2 regions of the Mycobacterium hainanense genome follow, and region 2 is predicted to be linked to the other one. Evidence: riboswitches for the same ligand, from Rfam matches in the RefSeq annotation. Region 2 holds a riboswitch; the other holds the start of a gene.

Region 1 (8,062 bases), 2.2 Mb from region 2:
GGCGCGGTCGCGGTTGAACCCGGCCGCGGGCGTGCTGCTGCGTGCGGTGTGGGCGGAGGCCACCGGGCGGCTGGCGTTGATCGTTCATCACCTGGCCGTCGACGGTGCGTCGTGGCGAATCCTGTTGGAGGACCTGAACATCGCATGGGTCCAGCAGCGCGGCGGCCTGCCGGTGGCGCTGCCAACTGGCGGTACGTCGTTCGCCCGGTGGTCCGCCCTGGTGGAGGAGCACGCCCGGCGGCCCGAGGTCGTCCAGCTGGCGGACGCCTGGCGGCGGGTAGCGGCGATCCCGGTCGCGTTGCCTGCGGTGCGCCCGGGGCTCGACACCTATCAGACGGCGCAGCACCTGTCGGTGGCGCTGGATACCGAGACCACTCGCATGTTGTTGGGGGCAGTGCCGGCGGCGTTCCACGCCGGTGTCCAGGATATTTTGGTGGTCGCCCTCGGGTTGGCGATCAACGAATTCCTGGGCACCGGCGCGCCGCTTTCCATCGACGTCGAGGGCCACGGCCGCGACGAAGACGTGGGCCCGGGCGTGGATCTGTCGCGCACCGTGGGGTGGTTCACCGCCAAATACCCGGTCGCGTTCAGCCTCGGTAAGCCGCCGTGGGACGGGGTCACCGCCGGTGCGGCCGAGCTCGGGGCGCTCGTCAAGGAGGCCAAGGAGCAGCTGCGTGCCCTGCCCGACGGGATTACCTACGGGTTGCTGCGTTATCTCAATGCCGAAGTGGCCCTTGATGATCCGGACCCGGCGATCGGATTCAACTACCTGGGTCGGCTGGGCGGCGCGGCGGAGTTGTCGGACGACCTGTGGCGGCCCGACCCCTGCGGTCCGACGTTCACCGCCGCGACCACGGCACTGCCCATTCCGCTCGGACATACGCTGGAGCTCAACGCCGGCATCATGGAAACGGCGAAGGGCCCACTCCTGCATGCCAATTGGATGTGGGCGCCGTCGGTCCTGGAGCACGGGCAGGTCCTCCGCCTCAGCCAGTTGTGGTGCGCCGCCCTGACCGGCATCTGCGCGCACGTGCGAAACGGCGGCGGCGGGTTGACCCCGTCGGACATCACTCCCGCCCGGCTGACCCAGCAGCAGATCGACGAGCTCTGCCGGCGACACCCGACCGCCGACGTGCTGCCGTTGACCCCGGTGCAGCAAGGACTGCTTTTCCACACCGGCTCCGGACGGGACCCGGGCGACGACGTGTACGCGGTGCAGCTCGACATCACCGTCTGCGGCCCGCTCGACCCACACCGCCTGTGCCAGGCGGTCCGCAACGTGGTCGACCGGCACCCCAACCTGGTGGCCCGGTTCAGCGAAGAGTTCGACGAGCCGGTGCAGATCATCCCGGCCGACCCCGCCATCGCCTGGCGCTACCTCCAGCTCGACGCCGACGATCCCGCCCCCGATCAGCGGATCGAGCAGCTGTGCGTCGCCGAGCGTGCCGCGGTGTGCGACCCGGCGACCCCCGCGGCCTTTCGGGCGGCGTTGGTCCGCACCACGACAGACCGGCATCGCCTTGTGCTGACCGTCCACCACATCGCGATGGACGGCTGGTCGCTGCCGATCGTGCTCCGGGAGATCTTCGCCGGTTACTACCAGGAGCCGCTGCCGGCCGCGACGCCGTACCGCAGCTACCTCACCTGGCTGGCCACCCGCGACGCGGCCGCGGCGCGGACGGCGTGGCGCCAGGTGCTCGACGGGTTCGACACCCCGACGCTGGTGCGCGCGCCGGGCCGGGCGGGGCGGCGCGGGGTCGCGACCTTCGCAGTGCCTGCGGACACCACGCGGGCCCTGAGCGCGCTGGCCCGCTCGTCGCACACCACCGTCAGCACCGTCCTGCAGGCCGGGTGGGCGCAGCTGCTGGCCTGGCTGACGGGGCAGGACGACGTGGTGTTCGGCGCGGTGGTGTCGGGCCGCCCGGCCGAGTTGCCCGGCGCCGAATCGATGGTGGGCCTGCTGGCCAACACGGTTCCGGTGCGGGCCAACATCACCCCGGCAACCACCGTCGCCGGCCTGCTCGACCAGCTGCGCCGCGCCCACAATCACACCCTCGAACACCAGCATCTCGCGCTGCCCGAAATTCACCGCGTAACCGGCCACGAGCGGCTGTTCGACACCTTGTTCGTGTACGAGGACTCTCCGATCGACACCGCCGCGCTGGCGGGCGCCCACGAAGTCGCCGTCACCGATTTCGCCAGCCGGGGGTTCACCCACTATCCCCTCTCGGTGCGGGCGGCGCCGGGCGAGGAACTGCGCCTGCGAGTCGAATTCGACACCGAGGTCTTCGACGCGGCCGGCATCGACGCGCTCGTCGAGCGGTTCCGCCGGGTGCTGGCGGCCATGACCGCCGACCCGACCGACCTACAACTGCTCGGATTGCTCTGAATGCGCAGGGCGCCAACGGTTTCGATCGGGCAGTCACGGCATCGCGGCGTTCGGGCAACGGGGCGGCGGTTCGTGACTAACATGGCCGATGATCGTGACGGTGTCCCGCCAGCACACGAAGGTGTTCACCATGACAACAGCTCGCGTGCCCAAACTGCCGCTCGATGAAGCCACGGCCGCCGCCGACGAAGCGGCCGTGCCCAACTACATGGCCGAGCTGAGCATCTTCCAGGTGCTGCTGAACCACCCGCCGCTGGCGCGCGCGATCAACGATCTGCTGGCCACCATGCTCTGGCACGGCGCGCTCGACCCGCGGTTGCGCGAGCTGGTGATCATGCGGATCGGCTGGCTCACCGCCTGCGACTACGAATGGACGCAGCACTGGCGGGTCGCGTCGCGGCTGGGCGTGGCGCCCGACGACCTGCTCGGCGTGCGCGACTGGCAGGCGCACGACGGGTTCGGGGCCGCCGAGCGGGCGGTGCTGGCCGCCACCGACGACGTGGTCCGCGACGGCGCGGTGAGCGCCGCAAGCTGGGCGGCCTGCGAGCGCGAATTGCAAGGCGACACAACGGTTCTCATCGAGCTGGTCACCGTGATCGGGGCGTGGCGGATGGTCTCGTCGATCCTGCAGAGCCTGCAGGTCCCGCTCGAAGAGGGCGTGTCCAGCTGGCCGCCGGACGGCCGGTCACCCGCCGAGGCCGTCGTCGATTGACATATCGATCGGTGGCTCTTTAGCGTCGGGCAATGCGTACCAGGGTCGCCGAAATGCTCGGCGTCGAGTTCCCCATCTGCGCGTTCAGCCACTGCCGCGATGTGGTGGCCGCGGTGACCAATGCGGGCGGGTTCGGCGTCCTCGGCGCGGTGGCGCACAGCCCCCAGCGGCTGGAGAACGAACTGACGTGGATTCAGGAGCAGACCGGCGGCAAGCCCTTCGGGGTGGACCTGCTGCTGCCACCGAAGTACGTCGGCGCGGATGAGGGTGGCATCGATGCCGCACAGGTGCGGGCGCGGCTGCCCGAGGAGCACCGCGCGTTCGTCGACGACATCCTCGCCCGCTACGGGATCACGGCCCCGCCCCAGGAGGCGCGGGGCCCCGCAGGCGGCCTCAACATCTCGCCGAAGGGTTACGAGCCCCTGCTGGAGGTGGCGTTCGCGCACCGCATCCGGCTGATCGCCAGCGCGCTCGGGCCGCCGCCCGCGGACCTGGTTGACCGCGCCCACGATCGTGACGTGCTGGTGGCAGCGCTGGCCGGCACCACGCGTCACGCCCAACGGCACGCGGCCGCCGGAGTCGACCTGATCGTGGCGCAGGGGACCGAGGCCGGGGGGCACACCGGCGAGGTCGCCACCATGGTCCTGGTGCCCGAGGTCGTCGACGCCGTGGCGCCGGTCCCCGTTCTCGCCGCAGGCGGGATCGCCCGCGGCCGCCAGGTCGCGGCGGCCCTGGCGCTCGGCGCCGAGGGCGTGTGGTGCGGGTCGGTGTGGCTGACCACCGAGGAGGCCGAGACGCCGCCGGTGGTCAAGGATAAGTTCCTGGCCGCCACCTCCTCGGACACCGTGCGGTCGCGATCGATGACCGGCAAGCCGGCGCGGATGCTGCGCACGGCCTGGACCGACGAATGGGACCGCCCGGGGAATCCCGAGCCCCTCGGCATGCCGCTGCAGACAGCGCTGGTCAGCGAGCCGCAGGTGCGCATCAACTCCGCGGCCGCGCACCCCGGGGCCAAGGCGCGCGAGCTGGCCACCTACTTCGTCGGCCAGGTGGTCGGCTCGCTCGACCGGGTTCGCCCCGCGCGAACGGTGATGCTCGACATGGTCGAGGAATTCATCGACACCATCGGGCGGCTCGACGGGCTCATCGAGAACTAAGACGCGTTTCGCGTGTGCGCCGACGGCTTTCGGGGTGCGCGCACGGCGACGACACGCCGACAACCTTCGCCCTGGACGCACACGCTTGGGCGCCGGCGCAAACACCAGATGAACATTCGGTGGCGTCCGGAGGAGCGCATACGCCCAGCTCAGCGGCCCGGTCCTGGCAGAATCCTGTGGGCCGGCCGCGCGGATTCGTAAAGATTGCGAAACCCCGCGCCGATGAGTTTGACCCCGTCGGACCCGTCGTGCATTATCGGTCGGGTAAGCACCTCGTTAGGTGAGGCGTCTACACGAATACAGGCCACTGACCCCGAACGTCGAAAGACGCCCCGGGTCAGGACAGCTCCTCCCGGCTTAAGGGTTGAGCCCAGGTGGCTTCCGGACAACCGGACACGTCGTGTGGTGCCAAAGCTCTGACGAGAGGGGTGCAGATTACCGGCGGTCGTCGGGTTTCTGCTCCTCATGCTGCGCGCAAATCGTGTGCGGACAACCGCATGCGTCGTGACCGCGAGGAGGTGAGGGACACATGAGTTCCAGCGATAGTCCGGACCGAAGTCCGAACTCCGTCTCGTCCCGATCCGGTCTCCGGCACGGCGTTCTCAGCTGAGGCGTCGCAAACGCTAACTGGCTTATCGGCCAAGCGTTCTGGGACCGGAACCGCGGCGGGACGGGGCACGTCAAATTCATTCAGTCCCCGTTCGAACCCGTCAGGAGACGACCATGACCGCAGCTCTGTACGACGAAGTGGTAACCGTAGCGCCCGCCCGCAAGTTGACGGTGGTGCGCGACGTCGAGACGACCAAGGCCCCCGCGCCCAAGAAGGCCACCCCGCGGGCCAACCCGCAGCCCGTCGTGGGCGACCCGTTGGTGGAGGGCGCCACCCGCCTGCTCAGCATCCCGCTGCGCCACCTGTACGCGGCCCTGCTGCGGGCCGGTGTGCTCGAAATTCAGGCCTGATCCGATGGACAGCGACCAACCAAGGCTCCAAGGGGCTACCCGGCCGCAGGTGTTTCCTGAGGCCAGGTAGCCCCTTGGGGTGCTCCGCCTGAGTAGAATCGGGCCATCGGCGTCGATCCGGCATCACCGGGGAGCCTTCGGAAGAACAGCCGGCATCTTTCTCGGGCCGGCTCAGTAGAACCGAACGGGTGGGCCCGTCACAGCCTTGAAACGAGCGGCCACGCCACGGCGTGGCAAGCGGGGTGGTACCGCGGCGCTCGCGCAGACAGCGCGTCGTCGTCCCCGGCCTGACCATAGGCACGCAGGAGACGACGCGTTGACAGAAAACGCTGAAGCCAGGGCTTATCCCAAGCTGGCGAGCGGCGCACCCGACTTCCCGGCTCTGGAACTCGAGGTCCTCGACTACTGGGCCCAAGACGACACTTTCCGCGCCAGCATCGCGCGCCGCGACGGCGCCGACGAGTACGTCTTTTACGACGGGCCGCCGTTCGCCAATGGCCTGCCGCACTACGGGCACCTGCTCACCGGCTACGTCAAGGACATCGTTCCGCGGTACCGCACCATGCGCGGCTACAAGGTGGAGCGCCGGTTCGGTTGGGACACGCATGGATTGCCCGCCGAGCTCGAGGTCGAGCGCCAACTCGGCATCAACGACAAATCTCAGATCGACGACATGGGGATCGCCGCGTTCAACGACGCGTGCCGCGCGTCGGTCTTGCGTTACACCGACGAATGGCAGGCGTACGTCACCCGCCAGGCCCGCTGGGTCGACTTCGACAACGACTACAAGACGCTCGACCTGCCCTACATGGAATCGGTCATTTGGGCGTTCAAGCAGCTCTGGGACAAGGGCCTGGCCTACGAGGGTTACCGCGTCCTGCCGTACTGCTGGCGCGACGAAACCCCGTTGTCCAACCACGAATTGCGCATGGACGACGACGTCTACCAGAGCCGGCAGGACCCGGCGCTGACGGTCGGATTCAAGGTGGTCGGCGGCGCGTTGGACGGCGCGCACCTGCTGGTGTGGACGACGACACCGTGGACGCTGCCGTCGAACCAGGCGGTCGCCGTCAACCCCGACGTGACCTACGTCGAGGTCCCATCCGGCGACCATCGTTTCGTGCTGGCGCAGCCGAGGCTGGCCGCCTACGCCCGCGAGCTGGGTGAGGAGCCCGAGATCCTGGGCACTTACCGGGGGGCCGACCTGCTGGGCACGCGCTACCTGCCGCCCTTCCCGTATTTCCTGGACAGCCCCAAGGCTTTTCAGGTGCTGCCGGGGGAGTTCGTCACCACCGAGGACGGCACCGGCATCGTGCACATGGCCCCGGCTTACGGCGAGGACGACATGGCGACCACCGACAAGGTGGGCATCGTGCCGGTGACGCCGGTCGATTCCAAGGGCCGCTTCGACGCCACGGTGCCGGATTATCAGGGGCAGCACGTCTTCGACGCCAACCCGTCCATCATCCGGGACCTGAAGAACGGCAGCGGCCCGGCGGCGGCGAACGGCGCGGTGCTGCTGCGCCACGAGACCTACGAGCACCCCTACCCGCACTGCTGGCGCTGCCGCAACCCGCTGATCTACCGGGCGGTGTCGTCGTGGTTCGTCGCGGTCACCGCATTCCGCGACCGCATGGTGGAGCTCAACCAGCAGATCACCTGGTATCCCGAACACGTCAAGGACGGCCAGTTCGGCAAGTGGCTGCAGGGCGCCCGCGACTGGTCGATCTCGCGAAACCGCTACTGGGGCAGCCCCATTCCGGTGTGGAAGTCCGACGACCCGGCCTACCCGCGCATCGACGTCTACGGCAGCCTCGACGAGCTGGAGCGCGATTTCGGGGTGCGGCCGACCAACTTGCACCGGCCCTACATCGACGAGCTGACCCGGCCCAACCCCGACGATCCCACCGGGCGCAGCACCATGCGACGCATCCCCGACGTGCTCGACGTGTGGTTCGACTCGGGCTCCATGCCGTACGCCCAGGTGCATTACCCGTTCGAGAATCGCGACTGGTTCGACGGGCACTATCCCGGCGACTTCATCGTCGAGTACATCGGGCAGACCCGCGGCTGGTTCTACACCCTGCACGTGCTGGCCACCGCGCTGTTCGACCGGCCGTCCTTCAAAACCTGTGTCGCGCACGGGATCGTGCTGGGCTCCGACGGACAGAAGATGAGCAAGTCGCTGCGCAACTACCCGGACGTCTCCGAGGTGTTCGACCGCGACGGCTCCGACGCGATGCGGTGGTTCCTGATGGCCTCCCCGATCCTGCGCGGCGGCAACCTCATCGTCACCGAGCAGGGCATCCGCGAGGGTGTGCGCCAGGTCCTGCTCCCGCTGTGGAATGCCTACAGCTTCCTGGCCCTCTACGCGCCCAAAGTCGGTACCTGGCGCACCGATTCGCGGCAGGTGCTGGACCGCTACATCCTGGCCAAGCTGGCCGAACTGCGCGACAACCTGACCCGCGAGATGGACACCTGTGACATCTCGCGGGCCTGCGAGCACCTGCGGCAGTTCACCGAGGCGTTGACGAATTGGTATGTGCGACGGTCGCGTTCGCGGTTCTGGGAGGAGGACCCCGACGCGATCGACACGCTGCACACCGTGCTCGAGGTGACGGCCAGGCTGGCCGCGCCGCTGCTCCCGTCGGTCACCGAGATCATCTGGCGCGGCCTCACCGGGGGGCGCTCGGTGCACCTGACCGATTGGCCGGACGAGGCGCTGCCCGCCGACCCCGGCCTGGTCGCCGCGATGGACCAGGTGCGCGAGGTGTGCTCGGCCGCGTCGTCGCTGCGCAAGGCCAAGAAGCTGCGCGTGCGCCTGCCGCTGCTGAAATTGACTGT
Region 2 (8,062 bases):
TTCGGCGCCGAGTTGCTTGGCGGCCAGGACGCCGAGCAGTCCGACCGCCCCGTCGCCGACCACCGTGACGGTCTTGCCGGGGCCCGCCTCGGCGGCCACCGCGGCGAACCAGCCGGTACCCAGCACGTCGGAGGCGGCCAGCAGGCTGGGGACCATCTCGGCGGGCGGCAGCTCGGGCGTGGCGACCAGGGTGCCGTCGGCCAGCGGGATGCGCGCGTACTGCGCCTGGGTGCCGATGTGGCCCATCAGCTCCGCGTGCACGCAGCGGCTCTGGTAGCCCGCCTGGCAGATCTCGCAGGTGTTGTCCGAGGCGACGAACGAGCCGACGACGAATTGGCCGGGCTTGACGTTGCGGACTTCACTGCCGACCTCTTCCACGATGCCCACGTATTCGTGTCCCATCGGTGCGTCGTGGACCTGGTCGGCGCCGCGGTATGGCCATAGATCCGAGCCGCAGATGCAGGTCGCCGACATCTTGATGATCGCGTCGGTCGGATGGATGATCTCGGGGTCGCCCCGGTCTTCGACTCGCACGTCACCCGGGGCATGCATCACGACGCCGCGCATTGGGGGGCCTTCCTCTGCATCATCGTTTGGTCGTTGTCGACCCTAGTCGCGACGCCCTGGCGCCGCGCGGGCGCCGGTGCTGCTCGCACACGTGCGCCCCTACGGCGGGCCGGCGCGCGCGGCGCCCAGCCCGGCCGCTCGAACTTCGCACGAAGTCGGAAAACCGTTGCGTGTCTTCCGGGCAAGCGCCACCGTCGCCCTTAAGCTGGCTCCGATCAAGAGGAGGGGCAGCGACGTATCGGCATCAACTGTGGCGCCGGGCGACAAAGTGGTCAGGGCGCGCTAACCGCGAGCGCTGAGCCGGGCGGGAGTCATCCCGCGCCGGCTCGTCGTGGTCGGCGGACCCGGTGGGTCGCTCCCGTGCGCAGGGCCGGTCGGCTGGCGATCTGGGACAAACCGGAGCGGCGCAACGGGATTCCGGCGCTCGACGGGCTGCGCGCGATCGCCGTCGCGCTGGTGCTGGTCGGGCATGGCGGCATCCCCGGGGTGGGCGGCGGATTCATCGGTGTCGACGTCTTCTTTGTGCTCAGCGGATTCCTGATCACCTCACTGCTCCTGGACGAGCTCGGCCGAACCGGCCGTATCGAGCTGACCGGCTTCTGGATTCGCCGGGCACGGCGGCTGCTGCCGGCCCTGGTGCTCATGGTGCTCACCGTGGGGGCGGCCCGCCAACTCCTTCCCGACCGCTCCCTCACCGGCCTGCGCGACGACGCGATCGCGGCGTTTTTGTGGATGGCGAACTGGCGGTTCGTCGCCCAGAAGACCGACTACTTCACACAGGGCGCCCCGCCCTCGCCGCTGCAGCACACCTGGTCACTCGGGGTGGAGGAGCAGTACTACTTCGTGTGGCCGGTGCTGCTGATCGCGGTGACGGTGCTGTTGGCCGCGCGCGCGAGGCGCCGCTTCACCCGCGCCACCGTCGGCGACGTCCGATTCGCGACGTTCGTCATCGCGACCGTGGGGGCCCTGGCTTCGGCGGCGATCGCCATGGTGATGGTGTCCGACGGCACCAGGGATCGCATCTACTTCGGCACCGATACCCGCGCACAGGCGCTGCTGACCGGCGCCGCGGCGGCGGCTCTGCTGGTCCGCGACTGGCCGTCGCTGAACCGCGGCTGGTGTCTGATCCGAACGCGTTGGGCGCGGCGCGTCGCCCGCGTTCTGCCGCTCGCCGGATTGGCCGGACTTGCAGCGGTGACCCACTACGCGACCGGGGCTAGCGGCGAATTCCGCCACGGTCTGCTCCTCGGCGTGGCGATCGCGTCCGTCCTCGTGGTGGCGCCGGTGGCCTTGGAGCAACGCGGGGCGGTCGCCCGCATCCTGGCCGCGCCGCCGCTGGTGTGGCTGGGCACCATCTCCTACGGCGTCTACCTGTGGCACTGGCCAATCTTCTTGGCGCTGAACGGCGAACGCACGGGGTGGACCGGGCTGCCGCTGTTCGCCGCGCGGTGTGGGGTGACGGTCGCGCTGGCCGCGGCATCCTGGTGGCTGATCGAGCAACCGATCCGGCGCTGGCGGCCGGCGCGGGTGCCGCTGTTGCCGTTGGCGGCGGCGACCGTGGCGAGCGCCGCCGCGGTGACCCTGCTGGTGGTCCCGGTGGGGACCGGGCCCGGCCTGCGCGAGGTCGGCCTGCCGCCGGGAGTTTCGGCGGTCGCCGCCGTGTCCCCGTCGCCGCCGGGCGGCAGCCGCCCCGCCGCTCCCCGCGATCCCAACCGGCCGTTCACCGTTTCGGTATTCGGCGATTCGATCGGGTGGACGTGGATGCATTACCTGCCGCCGACGCCGGGATTCGCGTTCCTCGATCACACCGTCATCGGCTGCAGCCTGGTGCGCGGCACGCCGTATCGGTACATCGGTCAAACCCTGGAGCAGAGGCCGGAATGCGACGGCTGGCCGCTCAGATGGTCGACGCAGGTTGCCCAGGATCAACCGGACGTCGCGCTGTTGGTCATCGGCCGCTGGGAAACGGTCGACCGCGTCAACGAGGGTCAGTGGACCCACATCGGTGATCCGACGTTCGACGCGTACCTCAACGGTGAGCTGGAACGGGCGCTGAACATCGCCGGTTCCACCGGCGCTCGAGTGGTGGTCGCCACCGTGCCGTACAGCAGGGGCGGCGAAAAGCCGGATGGGCGACTGTACCCGGAGGACCAGCCGGATCGGGTCAACTTGTGGAACACCATGCTGCGCAAGACGGTCGGCCATCACAGAGGCGTGCAGATTCTGGACCTGAATAAAAAGCTATGCCCGGACGGCGTCTACACCGCCAAGGTCGACGGCATCAAGGTTCGCAGCGACGGCGTCCACCTCACGCCCGAAGGGGTGAAGTGGTTGACGCCGTGGCTCGAGGAATCTCTGCGTTAAGACCCGGTGCGGCAGCTTATCTCCATGCTGTCGCTGTCCCGGACCGCGAAGTTGAAACTGACGTAACCGTTCTCGGGATCACGCACCCGGTCCAGATACGGTTGGGTGTCCGCGGCGTTGGCGTTGTCGGCGACCACCAACGCGCCCGTCGACAGCCGCGGCTCGAGCAGCTCGATCACCGGCAGGTACAGGTCCTTCCAACCGTCGAGCAAGACGAAGTCGACCGGTCCGTCCAGCGCGGCCAGCGTGGCCAGCGCGTCCCCTTCGAGGATCGTGATCACGTCGTCGAGGCCCGTCTGCGCGAATGTCTGCCGCGCGGCGGCGATCTTGGAGTCGTTGAGCTCGGTCGTCACCACCCGCCCGGCGCCGTTGTCGCGCACCGCCGACGCCAGGTGGACGGCGGAGATGCCGAACGACATGCCGAACTCGACGACCGTCGCCGGACGGGTCGCGCGCACCAGTGCGTAGAGCAACCGGCCGGCCTCGGGCGTGACCGGGATGTAGAACTCGCTCATCGCGTCGGCGCGCTCCTGCGCGGTCATCGGCCGGTCGAAGTCGGCGTGCCGCGCGCGCAACAGCGACATTTGGTCTTTCGCTTCGGTGTACATGCGGTCGAGCACGGACGCGACCTTCGGAGCTGTCAGAGTGTTGGCCATGCCGTCGAGGGTAGGCGTCGGCGGGGGAGCGAGCGGCCGCGCAGAGCTATCAGGGGCCACGACCTGCCGCAATGGTTACGCGATGCGTTTGACGGGCACCTGACCGCGGTGTACAAAGGTGTTCGCAAGCACCTCGGTAGGTGAGGCGTCTGCACGGACACAGGCCACTGACCCCGAACGTCGAGAGACGCCCCGGGTCAGGACAGCTCTTCCCGGACCCAAGGGTTGAGCCCAAGTGGCTTCTGGAACGACCATCGGTCGAGTTCCGGATACGCCGTGCAGTGCCGAAGCTCCGACGAGAGGGGTGCGGTCGGCGGCGTTTCGCCGGCATTGGCTCCTCTCCCGTCACAGGTGACATGTGATGACACCTGCGCGTGTCGTGGCCGTGAGGAGGTGAGGGCGAGATGAGTCCAGGCGATAGTCCCTATCCGAAATCCGTCTTGTCCCGATCTGGTTCCGGCATTCCTTCTGCCGCTTGAGTTTTCGCGGTCATCGTCGGTAAATCGCGCGCCTAGGCGCCCGCGAGCTGCCGTTGCTGCCCGCCTCTTCTGAGCCGATCGGGCCTCCCTTGAAGGAGAAGATCATGGCTTTTGTTGTTACACACCGTGTTACCGGCCGCACCGGGGGGCGTGGCCGGGCCTTGCTGCGGTCGGCACGCCTGCTGGCGACCAAGTTGCACGCGCGGAGCGCCCTGACTCCCCAGGAGCGGGCCAACCTCTACGTGTCGCGGATGCCGATCGCGGTGGTCACGGCCTCGCTCGGCGGACACCCCTCGACCGGCGACCGCCGGTGACGATTCGGGCGAACACACCATGAGCGCTGTCTCATCCGAGGCCCTCGGCGCCGTCGACGCGGCCGCGCCGCCGACTCCGGCGGCGGCACACGCCGGCGACATCGTCGGCGCGTTCGGCCGTATCGGGCGCGACGGCGCCGGGGCCACCGGCGGTCGCTGGCGCCGCCTGCGCACGCTGATGGTCATCAGCGGTCCCGGGTTGATCGTGATGGTCGGGGACAACGACGCCGGCGGTGTCGCGACCTACGCGCAGGCCGGTCAGAACTACGGGATGGCGCTGTTGTGGACGCTCGCGTTGCTGATCCCGGTGCTGTACGTCAACCAGGAGATGGTGCTCAGGCTCGGCGCGATTACCCGAGTTGGGCACGCGCGCTTGATCTTCGAGCGCTTCGGCAAGTTCTGGGGCGCGTTCAGCGTCGGGGACCTGCTGGTCCTGAATGCGTTGACGATCGTCACCGAATTCATCGGTGTCGCGCTGGCGCTCGGATTCCTCGGTTGCCCCAAGGTGATTGCGGTCCCGGCCGCCGCCGTCCTGCTCTTCGCGGTGGTGGCCGGGGGATCGTTCCGCCGCTGGGAGGGGCTGATGTTCCTGCTGATCGCGGTGAACGTCCTCGTCATTCCGATGGTGCTGTTGGTGCACCCGTCGGCGAGTAGGGTTGCGAGCGGCCTGGTTCCGGGCTTCGCGGGCGGGGTCAACTCCACTGTGTTGCTGTTGGTGATCGCCATCGTGGGCACCACGGTCGCGCCGTGGCAGCTGTTCTTCCAGCAGTCCAACGTGGTGGACAAGCGCATCACCGCCCGCTGGATGGGCTATGCCCGAGCCGATTTGGTGATCGGAATCGTCGTGGTCATGGTCGGCGCGACCGCGCTCATGGCGGTCACCGCCTTCGGTCTGGCAGGCACGCCGGAGGTGGGCCACTTCGCCGACGCCGGCGCGGTAGCGGCAGGGTTGTCCAGGCACCTCGGCGGCACGGTCGGCACGCTGTTCGCGATCGTCCTGCTCGACGCATCGCTGATCGGCGCGAACGCCATCGGGCTGGCCACCACCTATGCCATCGGAGACGCGATGGGCAAGAGACATTCGCTGCACTGGAAGATCAGCGAGGCTCCCTTGTTCTACGGCGGCTACGCGCTGCTGCTCGTGGTGTCGGCGGCTGTCGCGTTCAGCCCCGACCACGTCCTGGGTCTGGTAACCCAGGGTGTGCAGGCCCTCGCCGGTGTCCTACTGCCCTCGGCCACCGTGTTTTTGGTGCTGCTGTGCAACGACCGCGCGCTGCTGGGGCCCTGGGCGAACAGCGTGCGGCAGAACATCGTCGCCTGGACCATCGTGTGGGCGCTGGTGCTGCTGTCGCTGGCGCTGACGGCGACGACGTTCTTCCCCGGACTCGCGACGTCGACCATCGAGGCCGGGCTGGCGGTAGGCGCGGCGATCGGCGTGATCGGCGGCGCCGCCGTCATCGTCGCCGGCCGCCGCGACACCGAGTTGCGCGATGCCGAGGCCATGGTGCGGGAGCTCGGCGGCGGCCTCGACCCCGAGCAGGTAGACGAACTCGACGACACCCCAACGCTTACCCGCGCCGAACGCCGCGCCGTCCGCCGGCAGGACCGGATGAATTGGCAGACCCCCAGCCTCGCCGGTTTGGCCCGCCCGGCCATGTCGCCCGCTCGCCGGGCGGGGCTGTTCACCCTGCGGGCTTATCTGGTCGTCGCAGTCGCGCTGGTGGTGGTCAAAGTCGTGCAGGCCGGAGTCGTCGGGCCCGCCGCGTCATTGTGAATCCGTAGGCAGCAGAACAATCTTGCCGCGGGTGTGGCGCTTCTCGAGTTCTTCGTAGGCGTCGGCGACCCGATCGAGCGGATAGGTGGCGGCGACTTCGAAATCGATCGCGCCACTGGCGACGAGGTCGGCCATCTCGGCCAACACCTCCGGCGTCGACGCTTCGGCGCTGCCTTCGGTCTTGGCGCCCACCTCGGCGGCCTTCTGGAACGAGATGATGGTGTCGATTCGCTCGGGTGGGACTCCGAGATCGACGGCGAGCTGCACGTAGTCGGGGCTGAACAGGTCGATGAACGCGTCGATTCCGGACGGTGCCGCCTCGCGCAGCCGATCGGCCAGCCCGTCCCCATACGGGATCGGAATGACGCCGTGGGCGCGCAGCCAGTCGGCGTTGCCCGGTCCGGCGATGCCGAGCACCCGCGCCCCGCGGCGCACCAGAAGCTGCACGGCGATGCTCCCCACACCGCCCGCGGCCGCCGAGACGCCGACTGTCTCACCCGGTTGCGGTGCCACCGCCCGGACGGCCGCGTACGCCGTCGCGCCGACGACGTAGAGCGAACCCGCCACCTCCCAACTGAGTTGAGGCGGTTTGCGAATCAGCTGGCCCACCGGAACCGCGGTGTGGGTCGCGTGGCTGGATCGGCGGAAGCTGAACCCCAAAACCTCGTCGCCGACCGCGAATTCGCCGACCCCGGGGCCTACCTCGGTGACGACCCCGGCAAGGTCGCTGCCCTCCCCGGACGGAAAGGTCGCGGGAAACATCTCATGCATCGCCCCGATGCGGATGGCCGCCTCGCCGGGGTTGATCCCGGCGGCCCGGACCTCGACGACCACCTCGCCGGGGCCGGGCCTGGGCATGTCGACGTCGGCCACGTACAACACGTCGCGGCCCCCGTACCGGTCGAACCGTACGGCGCGCGCGGCAGCAGCCGCCATGGCGATCCCCTCTCACCGTGAGCATCATTCCCTCACGCCAGCATAGGCGCGCAAAAACGGGTGCCCGGCTAACCCGCTACACCAGCCCGAGCAACCGCAGGTCGAACACGTACTTGGCGATCAAGTCGGCCGATAGGTGTGGAATGTCCTTGTCGGCACCGATTTTGGCTGCCTTTACCGCCGCGCGGAAAACGTCGGTCGGGGCAGGCGCCCCGCGCAGCGGCCTCTCCGGCTGGCGGTAGGCGTCCAGCAACGGCAGCACTGATTGTTGCCGCTGCTTGTCCGGCAGGGCCCGCAGCGCCGTACCGAATCGCCGGAGCCACTCGTCGTAATCGTCGATGCGCCGGATGTCGTGGCCGTCGGCGATCAACCAGTCCACGAACACATCCAGGGAGATGCCGTCGTCGTGCGGGTTCATCACGTCGAAGGAGCGGAATGTCTCGGACGGCTCCGGCTCGTCGTCGGTCGTCGCGAGCTGCTCGCCGAGCGCCGTCACCGCCTCGGCCACGAAGTCCGCGGGCAGGCCGTCGTAGTGGGCCCGGGCCCGCTCGCCGGTGGCGGTGGTCTGGTAGAACGACGCAGGCGCGATGCCCGTGACCAGCAGGCTGAAGATCAACCGGGTGAAGGCATCGGGCACGTTCAGTTGCCCGGCGTAGCGGCTGTGGGCGAGGATCATGTCGGACCGGAAGACGGCGACCGGCAGCTCGCACAGGTCGTGCGCCTCGCGCAGCAGCACCTCTCCGGCCCACTTGCTGTTGGCGTACCCGTTGGCGTAGTCGGATCCGATCGGCCGCACCGGGCTGATCGTGCGGATATCGCCGTCTTCGGTGAACTCGGTGGGATCAACCGACATCGCCACCGCGACCGTCGACAGATAGGTCACCGGTTTGATGCGCGCGGTAAGCGCGAGGCGGATGATTTCGGCGGTGCCAACAACATTGGGGCCGAACAGCTGGTCGTACGGCAGCACGT

Evidence for each region. Region 2 has a riboswitch for magnesium ahead of ACEL92_RS26540 (hypothetical protein). Riboswitches for the same ligand answer to the same signal wherever they lie in the genome.
Region 1: it holds a riboswitch for magnesium, as region 2 does, so the genes downstream of both, ACEL92_RS15685 (Rv1535 family protein) here and ACEL92_RS26540 (hypothetical protein) in region 2, are expected to answer to the same signal.

What each region holds. Positions count from the first base shown of each region.
Region 1 is NZ_CP169059.1:3,388,934-3,396,995, reverse strand. It holds gene ACEL92_RS15700 (amino acid adenylation domain-containing protein) at 1-2,389, shown strand, start outside; gene ACEL92_RS15695 (carboxymuconolactone decarboxylase family protein) at 2,520-3,101, shown strand; gene ACEL92_RS15690 (NAD(P)H-dependent flavin oxidoreductase) at 3,134-4,258, shown strand; M-box (ykoK) riboswitch at 4,524-4,693, shown strand; gene ACEL92_RS15685 (Rv1535 family protein) at 4,982-5,218, shown strand; gene ileS (isoleucine--tRNA ligase) at 5,535-8,062, shown strand, end outside.
Region 2 is NZ_CP169059.1:5,625,801-5,633,862, reverse strand. It holds gene ACEL92_RS26555 (zinc-dependent alcohol dehydrogenase family protein) at 1-567, opposite strand, end outside; gene ACEL92_RS26550 (acyltransferase family protein) at 928-2,931, shown strand; gene ACEL92_RS26545 (O-methyltransferase) at 2,928-3,587, opposite strand; M-box (ykoK) riboswitch at 3,713-3,898, shown strand; gene ACEL92_RS26540 (hypothetical protein) at 4,171-4,380, shown strand; gene ACEL92_RS26535 (NRAMP family divalent metal transporter) at 4,400-6,154, shown strand; gene ACEL92_RS26530 (NADP-dependent oxidoreductase) at 6,146-7,090, opposite strand; gene car (carboxylic acid reductase) at 7,167-8,062, opposite strand, start outside.